2 regions of the Paenibacillus sp. P4_E11 genome follow, and region 1 is predicted to be linked to the other one. Evidence: a T-box and tRNA genes for the amino acid it is inferred to sense, from the RefSeq annotation. Region 1 holds a T-box; the other holds one or more tRNA genes.
What was found. A T-box is a leader RNA that pairs with one kind of tRNA and senses whether it is charged. The one in region 1 lies ahead of AC1DWB_RS00420 (glutamine--tRNA ligase/YqeY domain fusion protein), so its partner is inferred to be a tRNA-Gln.

Region 1 (5,103 bases):
GTTTGAATGCTATACGCAGCATTCGCTCTAAAAATTTCCAATAATTTCTTGTTCAATAAAAGCCGGCATTGTATATTTATACCAACAAGTTGAAGGAGGAAATCAGTTATTGTTTAACATAAACCACAATCCATTGAATCAACATATGAGGCATGCGAATGCTAAGCAGAATCCTGCCTCGTCTGTACCACCTGTTTATGACGAATTCAAAAAAGCGATTTGGAATACTATCGATCTGGTTGGACAGAAAGATGTGTATAACGTAAGCCAGTGGATAAAATTTATTGATCGTATTGAGAGAAATTCTTCAGGTCCTGAACATACTAGAAATTACAATGTCGGAGATATTATTTACATTGATTTGGGTGCAATGAATTTTTAGAAGGAATTCTCATACGAGCATCCATGTATTGTCCTCTTTAACAGCCGACGTAAATTGCTTATCGTTCCGGGAAGCACCAAAAAATTCGGTTCAAACGATCCAGAGATTATTCAAGCCCCTGCTGTGGACGGTTTTCAGCAAGATACTGGAGTTCTCATGGAGGATATGAGATGGGTTCATAAAAATAGAATAATTTCACCTAGACCCATTGGACAAGCTTCACGTGCACTCTTAGATCGCATACAACAATACGTATTAAATAACTCCCAGCTGTATCATAATCAAATTCGAAATAAAAACGCAGAAATTACTCAATTAAGATCAGGAAAATATGTTGCCGAACAAACGGTAATTCAACTGGAATCTGACAACCAGCAGTACATCAAAGAATTAGCTGAGATGGAGGAAAAGCTCAAACGCAGTCAAGCACAGTACAGAAAGCTAAGAGAGCATTTAAGACGTACGGATTCCTTATTCGACCAACTTAAACAAGCCGGGTTAGAAAAAGAGTTAGCCCTGTCGATGAAAGCATCTGGCTTCAATCAGACATTTGAAGAAAATTACGATTAACTCATGTATTAAGTTTGTATAAAGTTGATCATAATTGCATTGTAAAACTTTTTCTTATATGTATACTGATAGTACTGAGGATGTGAGCCAGCGAAGAGTTGGTGTCCATCGAAACGTTCCCTTATGGGAAATCACGGAGGAAAAAGATCTGGTGAAGAGCCAGATCTTTTTTGTTTTCCCGGTACGTAGTAAACCACGTTTAATGCTGCCGATATGATAAATGCAATAGAAAAGCTGAACCAGTGCGGTTCAAGCAGGGGCTCATCCTTTGTTCCAAGTATCTTTCAACGGTACAATACGGTTAAATACGAGCCTGGTGTCGGTTGTGAACTTCGTATCTAGGCAGAAGTAGCCATGGCGGAAAAATTGAAATTTTTGTACCCTATCCGCATGTTCGACGAATGGCTCCAGCAGAACGTCTTTGACGATAGCAATCGAATTCGGGTTGATCCTATCGGTCCAATCGTTGCCATCGTCCTTCGGAACATTCAGGTCTTGGTCTAGCAGCAGCTTCTCATACAACTGAACGTCAGCTTGCACGGCGTGCTCTGCAGACACCCAATGGATCGTCCCTTTCACCTTACGCCCAGTAAATCCGGTACCGCTCTTCGTGAGCGGGTCGTAGGTACAGCGCAGCTCCGTAACTTCACCTGTTACCGGGTCTTTGATCACTTCCTCGCACTTGATGAAATAAGCACCCTTCAGCCTTACCTCGGTATTCAGGCTCAGTCGGTGAAAGCCCTTAGGGGGCAACTCCATGAAATCGTCCCGCTCTATATAAATCGTTCTCGAAAATGGAACCTCTCGTTTCCACAGCGCCTCGTTCTCGCTGTTGTTCTCAATCCTTAACAGCTCTACGTCATCCTCCGGGTAGTTAGTGATGACGACCTTTAAAGGCTGCAGAACAGCCATGACACTAATCGTGGTAGCTTTCAGATCTTGCCTAAGGCAATGGTCCAGTAAGGAGATGTCCACTGTGCTCTGAGTTCGGATACTACCGATCTCCTCGATAAAGCTGCGTATGCTTTCCGGCGTGAAACCTCTTCTTCTTAAGCCGCGGAGCGTAGGGAGCCTGGGATCATCCCAGCCATCAACGTGCCCCTCATCCACCAGCTGTCTCAAAAACCGTTTGCTCGTCACAACACCTGTTAAGCTCAGGCGGCCGAACTCTCTTTGCCGCGGCGGATTAGCGATGCCAAGCTCCATTAGTACCCAGTCGTATAAGGGACGGTGGTCCTTGAATTCAATGGAGCATAAGGAGTAGGTGATGCCCTCAATCGCATCTTGAATCGGATGAGCAAAATCATACAGGGGATAAATGCACCAATCGTTTCCCGTTCTGTAATGCTCAGCGTGGATGATTCGATATATCACAGGATCACGTAGGTTTAAATTGGGCGAGCCCATATCGATTTTGGCCCGAACAACCTTGGAGAAGGCGGGATAGTCGCCATTTTTCATATTCGAAAAAAGCTCCAGGTTTTCCTCGACGGATCGGTTTCTATAAGGGCTGTTCTTACCCGGTTCGGTCAAAGTCCCGCGATACTCCGTTATTTCCTCTGGCCCCAACTCACATACGTAGGCCTTTCCGCGCTTAATTAAGGTAACTGCGGCGTTATAGATGTCTTCCGAGTAGTCCGAGCCGTAGTAGATATGTTCTCCCGGATCGTAGCCGAGCCACCTGATATCTTCGATTATCGCGTTGACGTATTCGATATCTTCCTTTAGGGGATTCGTGTCGTCAAAGCGTAGATGAAATGTTCCATTGAACCGACCAGCCATTGTATAATTCGTGTGGATGGCGTAGGCGCTTCCTATATGAAGATAGCCATTGGGCTCGGGCGGAAATCGCGTACACATGTCCCTGCCGAATGCACTAGCTTCAAGCTCCTCACTAATCAGCCTAACTAAAAAGTTATCATTATGATGCTCCTTCTCAATATCCATTTCGACTCCTCCTAATGAATGTGGTAGTTGGTCAAACAGCACAAAAAAAACTTCACCTCCAAGACCTCCTGTCTTGGGGACGAAATTTTCGCGGTACCACCCCAGATTCATTAATATGTCGCCATATTAACCTCTTCAAGTACGGCATTGCGGACAATGCTTATACTCTAGCTCTATAACGGGAGCTCCCGTCACGCCATCCCCGTTGTAGGTTCCTGCATGCTGCTCAGAGACTTGGTTCGGGAGGAAATTCTTTGCTCCTTTTCAGCTGCCGGAGCTCTCTGTACAAGAATGTTTTTCCCTACTCTTCTCATCATCGCGTTTGAATATTGCTTCATTATAGCAAATCATTGTTATTTATGTAATATCTCATTGTCTCGTAAGTATTATACGTCTGCTGGGATAATTACGGGAAGCTTGCTGTAGGGGCGGATGGGTTAGTGTCGAACTCGTTGTGATTTAACCCCCTCATTCCGCTTGGAATGGAGGCTATTACTATTGACCCTTCGAGCGTCACGTAGTAAACTGACTAAGGTTATTCTTATGCTGGGCATTGCGCTTACGCGGGCCTGTTATGGGATCATTGCTGAAGTTTTGTTGAATCTAGGAGGACGCTTCCGTTCATGAATGTGAAGACCATTGCAATAAGCTTGTACTTGATGCTGTTATATTGGATTTCCTTGCGCTACCCTGCATTGAAAACCGTATTTTATCCTACAGTGGGTGCGTTCTGCTATTTGTTCGTAACCCGTACTTTTCATATAAGAGAGCTGGCGAACATATCGATCGGCGCTGTCATCGCTTCTCTACTAGGTTGCTTGCTGCATGCCGCCTATCCGGGGCCCATCTCCTTCTTGTTGAACTCGCTACTCGTCATCTGGATGATTCGCAAGTTCAAGTGGAATGCGCCGCCCATACTAGCGGTCTCGCTCGTTCCATTCTTCATTACCCCGGTAGCATGGTGGGTTGTTCCTGTGTCTGTACTGGCAACCTTGAGCGGCTTGTTACTTGTTGTAGGCGGTCTGCATTATATCGTGGAATACAGCAGGCCGATACTTAGCGGTCGACTGTCGGGTCAGCTGCGAGAGATGGACCAGTCGAGAGAAATGAATTAAGCTACGTTACAAAAGGAACAACCCCGTCCTCATAGGATGGGGTTGTTCTTTTTTCCCAAATGAAACAAGGCTGCCGATTAGGGCTTGCAGCCTGTTAACGATACTATATGGTGAGTACCTGAAGAGGCGGCAAACCTTATTTCTGAGGTGACGTTAAAGTAGTCGATTGAATCAGTCCTGGAACCTCTTGCATAATGATTCGTTGGAATGCAGCTACCATCATCTGCGATTTCAACTGGTTCTTGGCCTGATCCGGCGACTTGGTCTCCCGTTTCTCCACTTCCAGCAGGTGATAGCCGAATTCGGTCTTGACTGGATCACTCAGCTTATTAAGCGGGAGCTCGGCTGCTGCTTTCTTGAACCCCTCTACATAATCAGCGATGTCAGCATGGGGAAGACGTCCTCCTGCATTCTTGGTGCCTTCGTCGTCGGAGTATATCTTCGCCAACTCTGCGAAATCCGTGCCCTTGGCCAGCTTGTCCTGCACTTCCTTCACTCGTGCCAACGCTTCCGCATCGGTTCGTGTAGCGGTGCCCGTATTCGTACCGATCAGGATATGGCGAATGGTGGCGGTTACGAATGCCGATGAGTCGGCTTTAAGCTTTCGTTCATATTCAGCCTGCACAGCTTGATCGTCTACCATGCTCGAGAGCACTTGCTGGGTCAGCATGCTCTGAACCAAGTACGACTTCACATCGCTAACCGTTAGCTTCAATGACTTCAGATTGGTTTCTAGACTCTCTACGCTACCAAAGTATTTTACGATGTTGGCGAACTCCGTCACAGCCGACTGTTCGGCGATCGTCCGGGCGGTATCATCGGCACGGGAAGCCAGAAGTTCAATCCCAATCAATTGTGGCAGCATTTGCTGACGCCCCGGTTGTACGCCAGATTGGGAATAGAAGAACGTGTATGCGGACAAATAAGTGTCCAGCTCTACTTGTGTAATTTCCCCACCTATGTAAGTAGCTACGGGTGTTGCTGCTGCACCGCCATAATTTTTCCCGATCCAGATGGACCCCGTGTCATTGTCGAAATTGACTTCCTTACCTAGTGACTCGGCAATGAATCTCAATGGGACATAGGTGG
Region 2 (5,103 bases), on a different contig from region 1:
ATAGACTATAAAGCGAAGGTGACTAGTATGATTGAGATCAAGATTTCCAAGCTATGTACTGGCGAGTTCAATCGAGGGGTCTTTGCAACTCGAGATATATCCAAAGGTGATCTTATCCATGAAGCGCCGGTCATTCCTTATCCGAATGAGGAGCATGAGTTCATCGAGAAAACAACCCTCGACGATTATGTGTATGAGTATGGGGCTAATCACTCGGCTGTTGTCTTAGGCTATGGCAGCTTGTTCAACCATTCGTATACCCCTAATGCCACGTATGAGATTAATTTTGACAATCACACCTTTGACTTCTTCGCCTACACCGATATCCAGGCAGGCGATGAGATCCTTATTAATTATAATGGCGAGGTCGATTGCAACGATCCTCTATGGTTCATGGAGCCATCAGATTCGTAGGAATTAAACCCGCAATGCGAAGGCCCGAGTTGGGAAAACTCGGGCCTTTTGCGTACCCAGCGGTCTCAATTTGTCTTCGAATCCGGATTCGATTCATTGCAGCCGCCTGATTCCGGACGTCCTATATAAGATGTTCTGTGTTCCTCAGAACGCATAGGACACAAGTAAAGCCAGGCTGGTCATGGACCAATCTGGCTTTACTTAACACCTCGGGCAGGGTTCGAACCTGCGACCTGCTCATTAACAGTGAGCCGCGACTACCAGCAGTGCTACCGAGGTAAGGTTAGGATAACCGGTTTTGAACCGGTGGCCTCTCGATTAAGAGTCGAGCGCTCTGTCTGCTGAGCTATATCCCGTTGGAGGATAGGAACGGAATCGATTCCCGTTAACGTCTCGCAGACCGGCGATGATGCGGCAGCCTGCATGACGGAATCCCATCCATAATCGTATGTGCCGCTGGCGAGAATTGAACTCACAGCCTTCTGATTAAAAGTCAGTTGCTCTACCTTTGAGCTACAGCAGCATGGCATCGGTTGTGAAACCGACTCCTATGTATGAGTTGGCAGTAGGCGGGACTTCAACCCGCTCCACTGCATGGTTACCCGGGCTGGATTCGAACCAACGCTTGGATGCTTCAAAGGCATCTGCCTTTCCCGCTTGGCTACCGGGCAATAGTGGGGAGAACAACCAGACTCGAACTGGTACTAACGGATCCACAGTCCGCAGCGTTCGCCTTTTCGCCATGATCTCCAGGAATGGTGGTCTGAGACGGAATTGAACCGCCGACGCGCAGCTCTTCAGGCTGCCGCTCTACCAACTGAGCTATCAGACCAAGAATGCAGGTTGCGAGACTCGAACTCGCTTCAACCGGGTGCTGCCCGGTCCCTCCCATCGAATGACCCGCATGGTTACGCATGGGGGAATCGAACCCTCCGATCCAGGATTGAAAGTCCTGTGGCTTCTCCACTTGCCGAATGCGCCGTGCTTCAATAGAATGTATGTTCTATTTGAGATAATAAAAACAGACTACCTGTCAGCTGAGCCTTCTTCTTACCCCAAACATGGGCATAGAAAAAGACTACCTGGTTGCCAAGTAGCCTCTACATTCCGTTTGATAAGATAGGCAGCTGGATCACTGCAATAATGCACCTATCAAGAAAGTTCAACACGACCTCCTGCACTGAGAGCTGGCCGTATGAACGACGGTTTGTAAACACTACGGATATGGGGTTGGAAATAGGGATTAAAAATCGCCGAGAAAAGACGGAACCCATGATGCTCTGTAAATCGCTCTAGCCCTTGCTGCTCATTAAATCGCTGCATCGACTCAGTCTGTTGTCCACTAATGCGTTTCATACCCTACACCTTCCTTTCATCCATTGGTTTGGCTTCTGCTTTCGCTTCTTGCTTGAGTTCATATTATCATGGTTTATTTTTACTTGTCAACCATATTTTTTATTTATTTACTTTTAATTACTTTATCTTAGTTTCTCGCTTGTTCAATAGAAAAGGCCGCTTATTCCGCTCTTTTTTATTCCGACTCCAGCCGTGAAGCTGAAACCAAATAAAAAAGGCTCGCGGATGGTAAGCGACCCTTCATGTTCACTCGATGCGATTCTACCTGCTAAACGCACTCAGTGCGGTTCAACTGATGGATGTCTCGATGAAGAAAGGCGCATACCTGCTTTTGAATGAATGGCTGTTCTGACGTAAAGGAAATAAACTCACCGCTAAACCGATGGTTGCGACTCTGTTCATTGTTTTGGTATCCCGCTACGTATTTAAACATCAGCCATACACTCCTTTCTCATCCAGATAATTAGTTTTAATCCTATAACAGTGCTGCTTTGCTGTCAACATATTTTGCGTATGAAAGAACCTGCTATTCTAGATGGAAAGGCAGGTTCTTTCATGATCTCCTCTTAACAGGGGGTTCTAATCTTTCCGCTTATGGAGCCGTCGTCTGTAGAACATCGAAGCGGAGCCATGTGTTTTGCGAAAGCGGGTTTTTGTTGCCGGTGTTTACGATTCTAAGCGTATGGACACCCAAAGGCAACGTCCCGGTATCCCGAATTTGCTGCATCGCTACTCCGGTCCCACTTCTGTAGAAATCATAAGTATTCACATATTGACCATCGACGTAGAACTCGGCCAACCCGCCATTCGAAGCTAGCGTGCCGAATACGACTCCCCTGGTTCCATAGAACGGAACCTCTACCGTTGAATTTGCTGCCGCCCCTATCGCTTCGGTTCCCCCGAAGTATGAGGCGTTGGAATCTGTGAACCAACTGCCTGTATAGACAGCCAACGGACTCGAGCTGTCGATACTAGTGGAGTAGTTCGCCACAATCGCGATAGGTGCAGAACCGGTTGAGACAGCCCCCAGCCCGTTGACTGCGTACACTTGATACCGACCTGGAGCCATGTTCGACGTATCGAAGGAAATCGGCGTTCCGCTGACCGCAGACGTCTTCAAGCCGTAGACCGACTGCCCGACCGTTACCGCTTGTTCAAGCGCCGTCGAATTCGCTGCCGTCCCGGACTTCACGAGATACAGCGTTCCGTTATCCGAACTGGCTGCTCCAACCTGCGTCCCTATGCGTACTGGCCCTGCCGTCACATTCGAGACTACCGGCGGTATAAGACCCAGATCTGTTACTTGTACCGCATCGAAGGCTACATAGGTGTCCGTGGCCGCAGCGTTCTTCTGCCCGGTCACGGCTATTTTCAATACATGAATGCCCGACTGCAATACACCGGTATCGAATAGACTCATCTGCGTTTGCAGCGTTGGATTGTATAGATCGACTGTCGTTACAAACTGTCCGTCCACATACACATTGGCTATGCCATACACCTTATTGCGGGCACCTACCCATTTGGCCCGCGAGCCATAGAACGGAATTTCCACAGAACCGGCGACATCTTTGGACAACAACATCTTTCCGCCAACATAGGTGCCTGTGTAAGAGGTCCATTGTCCTTTATAAGTCAAAGTCGGATCATTGTCGTCTAAAGTGCCTAAGGCTACTTGAATAATAGTGATAGGGGCGGAGCCAACGGAAACGACACCCAAGTTATTGACTGCATACACTTGGTATACACCTGGAGCCATGTTCGACGTGTTGAAGGAAATCGGTGTTCCGCCGACCACTGACGCCTTCAATCCGTATACCGATTGCCCAACCGTCACCGCTTGTTCCAGCGCCGTCGAATTCGCTGCCGTCCCAGACTTCACGAGGTACAACGTGCCGCTGTCGGAGCTGGTTGCCATAATCTGCGTCCCTATGCGCACTGGCCCTGCCGTCACATTCGAGACTACGGGCAGAACGAGACCGAGATCGGTTATTTGCACCGCATCGAAGGATACGTAAGTCCCATTGGCCGCCGCGTTCTTCTGTCCGGTTACCGATATTTTCAGTACGTGAGTACCTGACGACAACACTCCGGTATCGAATAGGCTCTGTTGCGTTTGCAACGTCGAATTAAACAGATCGACTGTCGTTACAAACTGGCCGTCCACATACACATTGGCAATACCATATACCGCATTGCGAGTCCCCACCCATTTGGCGCGTGAGCCATAGAACGGAATTTCCACAGAAGCGGTAATATCACTCGACAGCAACATCTTCCCGCCAACATAAGTGCCCGTGTAGGAATTCCATTGTCCTTTATAAGTCAGAGTCGGATCATGGTCGTCCAACGTGCCCAGCGCGATCTGCATCACGGTGATGTCGATTGGTGCGGCTGATACATTGTTCACCGAATCGATTCCATACAATCTGTACTTGCCCTTGGCAAACCCGGACGTGGATACGGCCGCAAGCGAAAGCTCTGTACCATCTGCGAAGGATCCGTTGGGCCCGGCAGATGCTGCTACGATCGCAGCCGCATTGGCTGCCGTGCCGTACGGCACCAGATACAGCCTTGCCGGTTCGTTAACCGAGACGAGCACGGGCTGGCCGGCAGGCACATTCCGCTGATCAACCGAGAGAACGGGAGGTACCGTATCGATATCGGAAAAGTATACCGATAAAGCAACGTTTTGTCCTTGAGTCACATGGAACGGTTCCGTTATCGTACGCGTGAACCCGGGTTTGGTCATCACCAGACGATGCTGTCCAGCCGGCGAGCCCTCGATGAGAAACGCTCCCGCAGCGTTGGTGGTAGCAGCATGAGAAGTATACCCTGCCAGCATTACCTGCACGCCCGCAACCGGTGAGCCGCCTTGCCCGTATACCGTGCCACTGACGATTCCGGTAGGAGAAAGGTCGACACCCGCGCGAATTACCTTCAATGTATAGACAGATGACTCTCCATTCGCCGCGTTAACTGTAATGGGGAACGAATTGTCCCCCACCTGCAGCGGAAGGAGGAATTGTCCGGCAGCCGTGTACACTTGCCCAGTCACCGTCATGATGGAATCCGGGCGATAAGTCGACGCCGTGACACTTATGGAGGTGACGGCATGTTCCACAGATACGGCATAATCGAATACACCGGGATTCAGCGATGGAACGATCACGCCGGAATTGACGGTAAGACCGGACAAGGCCGACGACGGCAGCAGTTGTAGCTCGACAATAGCATGGCGGTATCCGGCAGCGCTAATGACGATTCGTTTTGGTCCAAAGCTTCCGAGTGCCCCTGAGGCAAAGGCGATATGACCGGCACTAACCGTATACA

Region 2: it encodes a tRNA-Gln, which carries the amino acid that the T-box ahead of AC1DWB_RS00420 (glutamine--tRNA ligase/YqeY domain fusion protein) is inferred to sense. The anticodon was not compared.

Annotation. Positions count from the first base shown of each region.
Region 1 covers NZ_JBFUIX010000001.1:110,087-115,189, reverse strand. Annotated here, with positions in the region: gene AC1DWB_RS00430 (hypothetical protein) at 110-382, shown strand; gene AC1DWB_RS00425 (hypothetical protein) at 437-952, shown strand; gene AC1DWB_RS00420 (glutamine--tRNA ligase/YqeY domain fusion protein) at 1,214-2,899, opposite strand; T-box leader at 2,972-3,225, opposite strand; gene AC1DWB_RS00415 (hypothetical protein) at 3,523-4,014, shown strand; gene AC1DWB_RS00410 (peptidylprolyl isomerase) at 4,151-5,103, opposite strand, start outside.
Region 2 covers NZ_JBFUIX010000087.1:14,865-19,967, forward strand. Annotated here, with positions in the region: gene AC1DWB_RS25200 (SET domain-containing protein) at 28-414, shown strand; tRNA gene AC1DWB_RS25205 (tRNA-Asn) at 620-693, opposite strand; tRNA gene AC1DWB_RS25210 (tRNA-Lys) at 698-770, opposite strand; tRNA gene AC1DWB_RS25215 (tRNA-Lys) at 866-937, opposite strand; tRNA gene AC1DWB_RS25220 (tRNA-Gln) at 1,010-1,085, opposite strand; tRNA gene AC1DWB_RS25225 (tRNA-His) at 1,090-1,164, opposite strand; tRNA gene AC1DWB_RS25230 (tRNA-Phe) at 1,171-1,246, opposite strand; tRNA gene AC1DWB_RS25235 (tRNA-Glu) at 1,320-1,396, opposite strand; gene AC1DWB_RS25240 (hemoblobin-interacting domain-containing protein) at 2,363-5,103, opposite strand, start outside.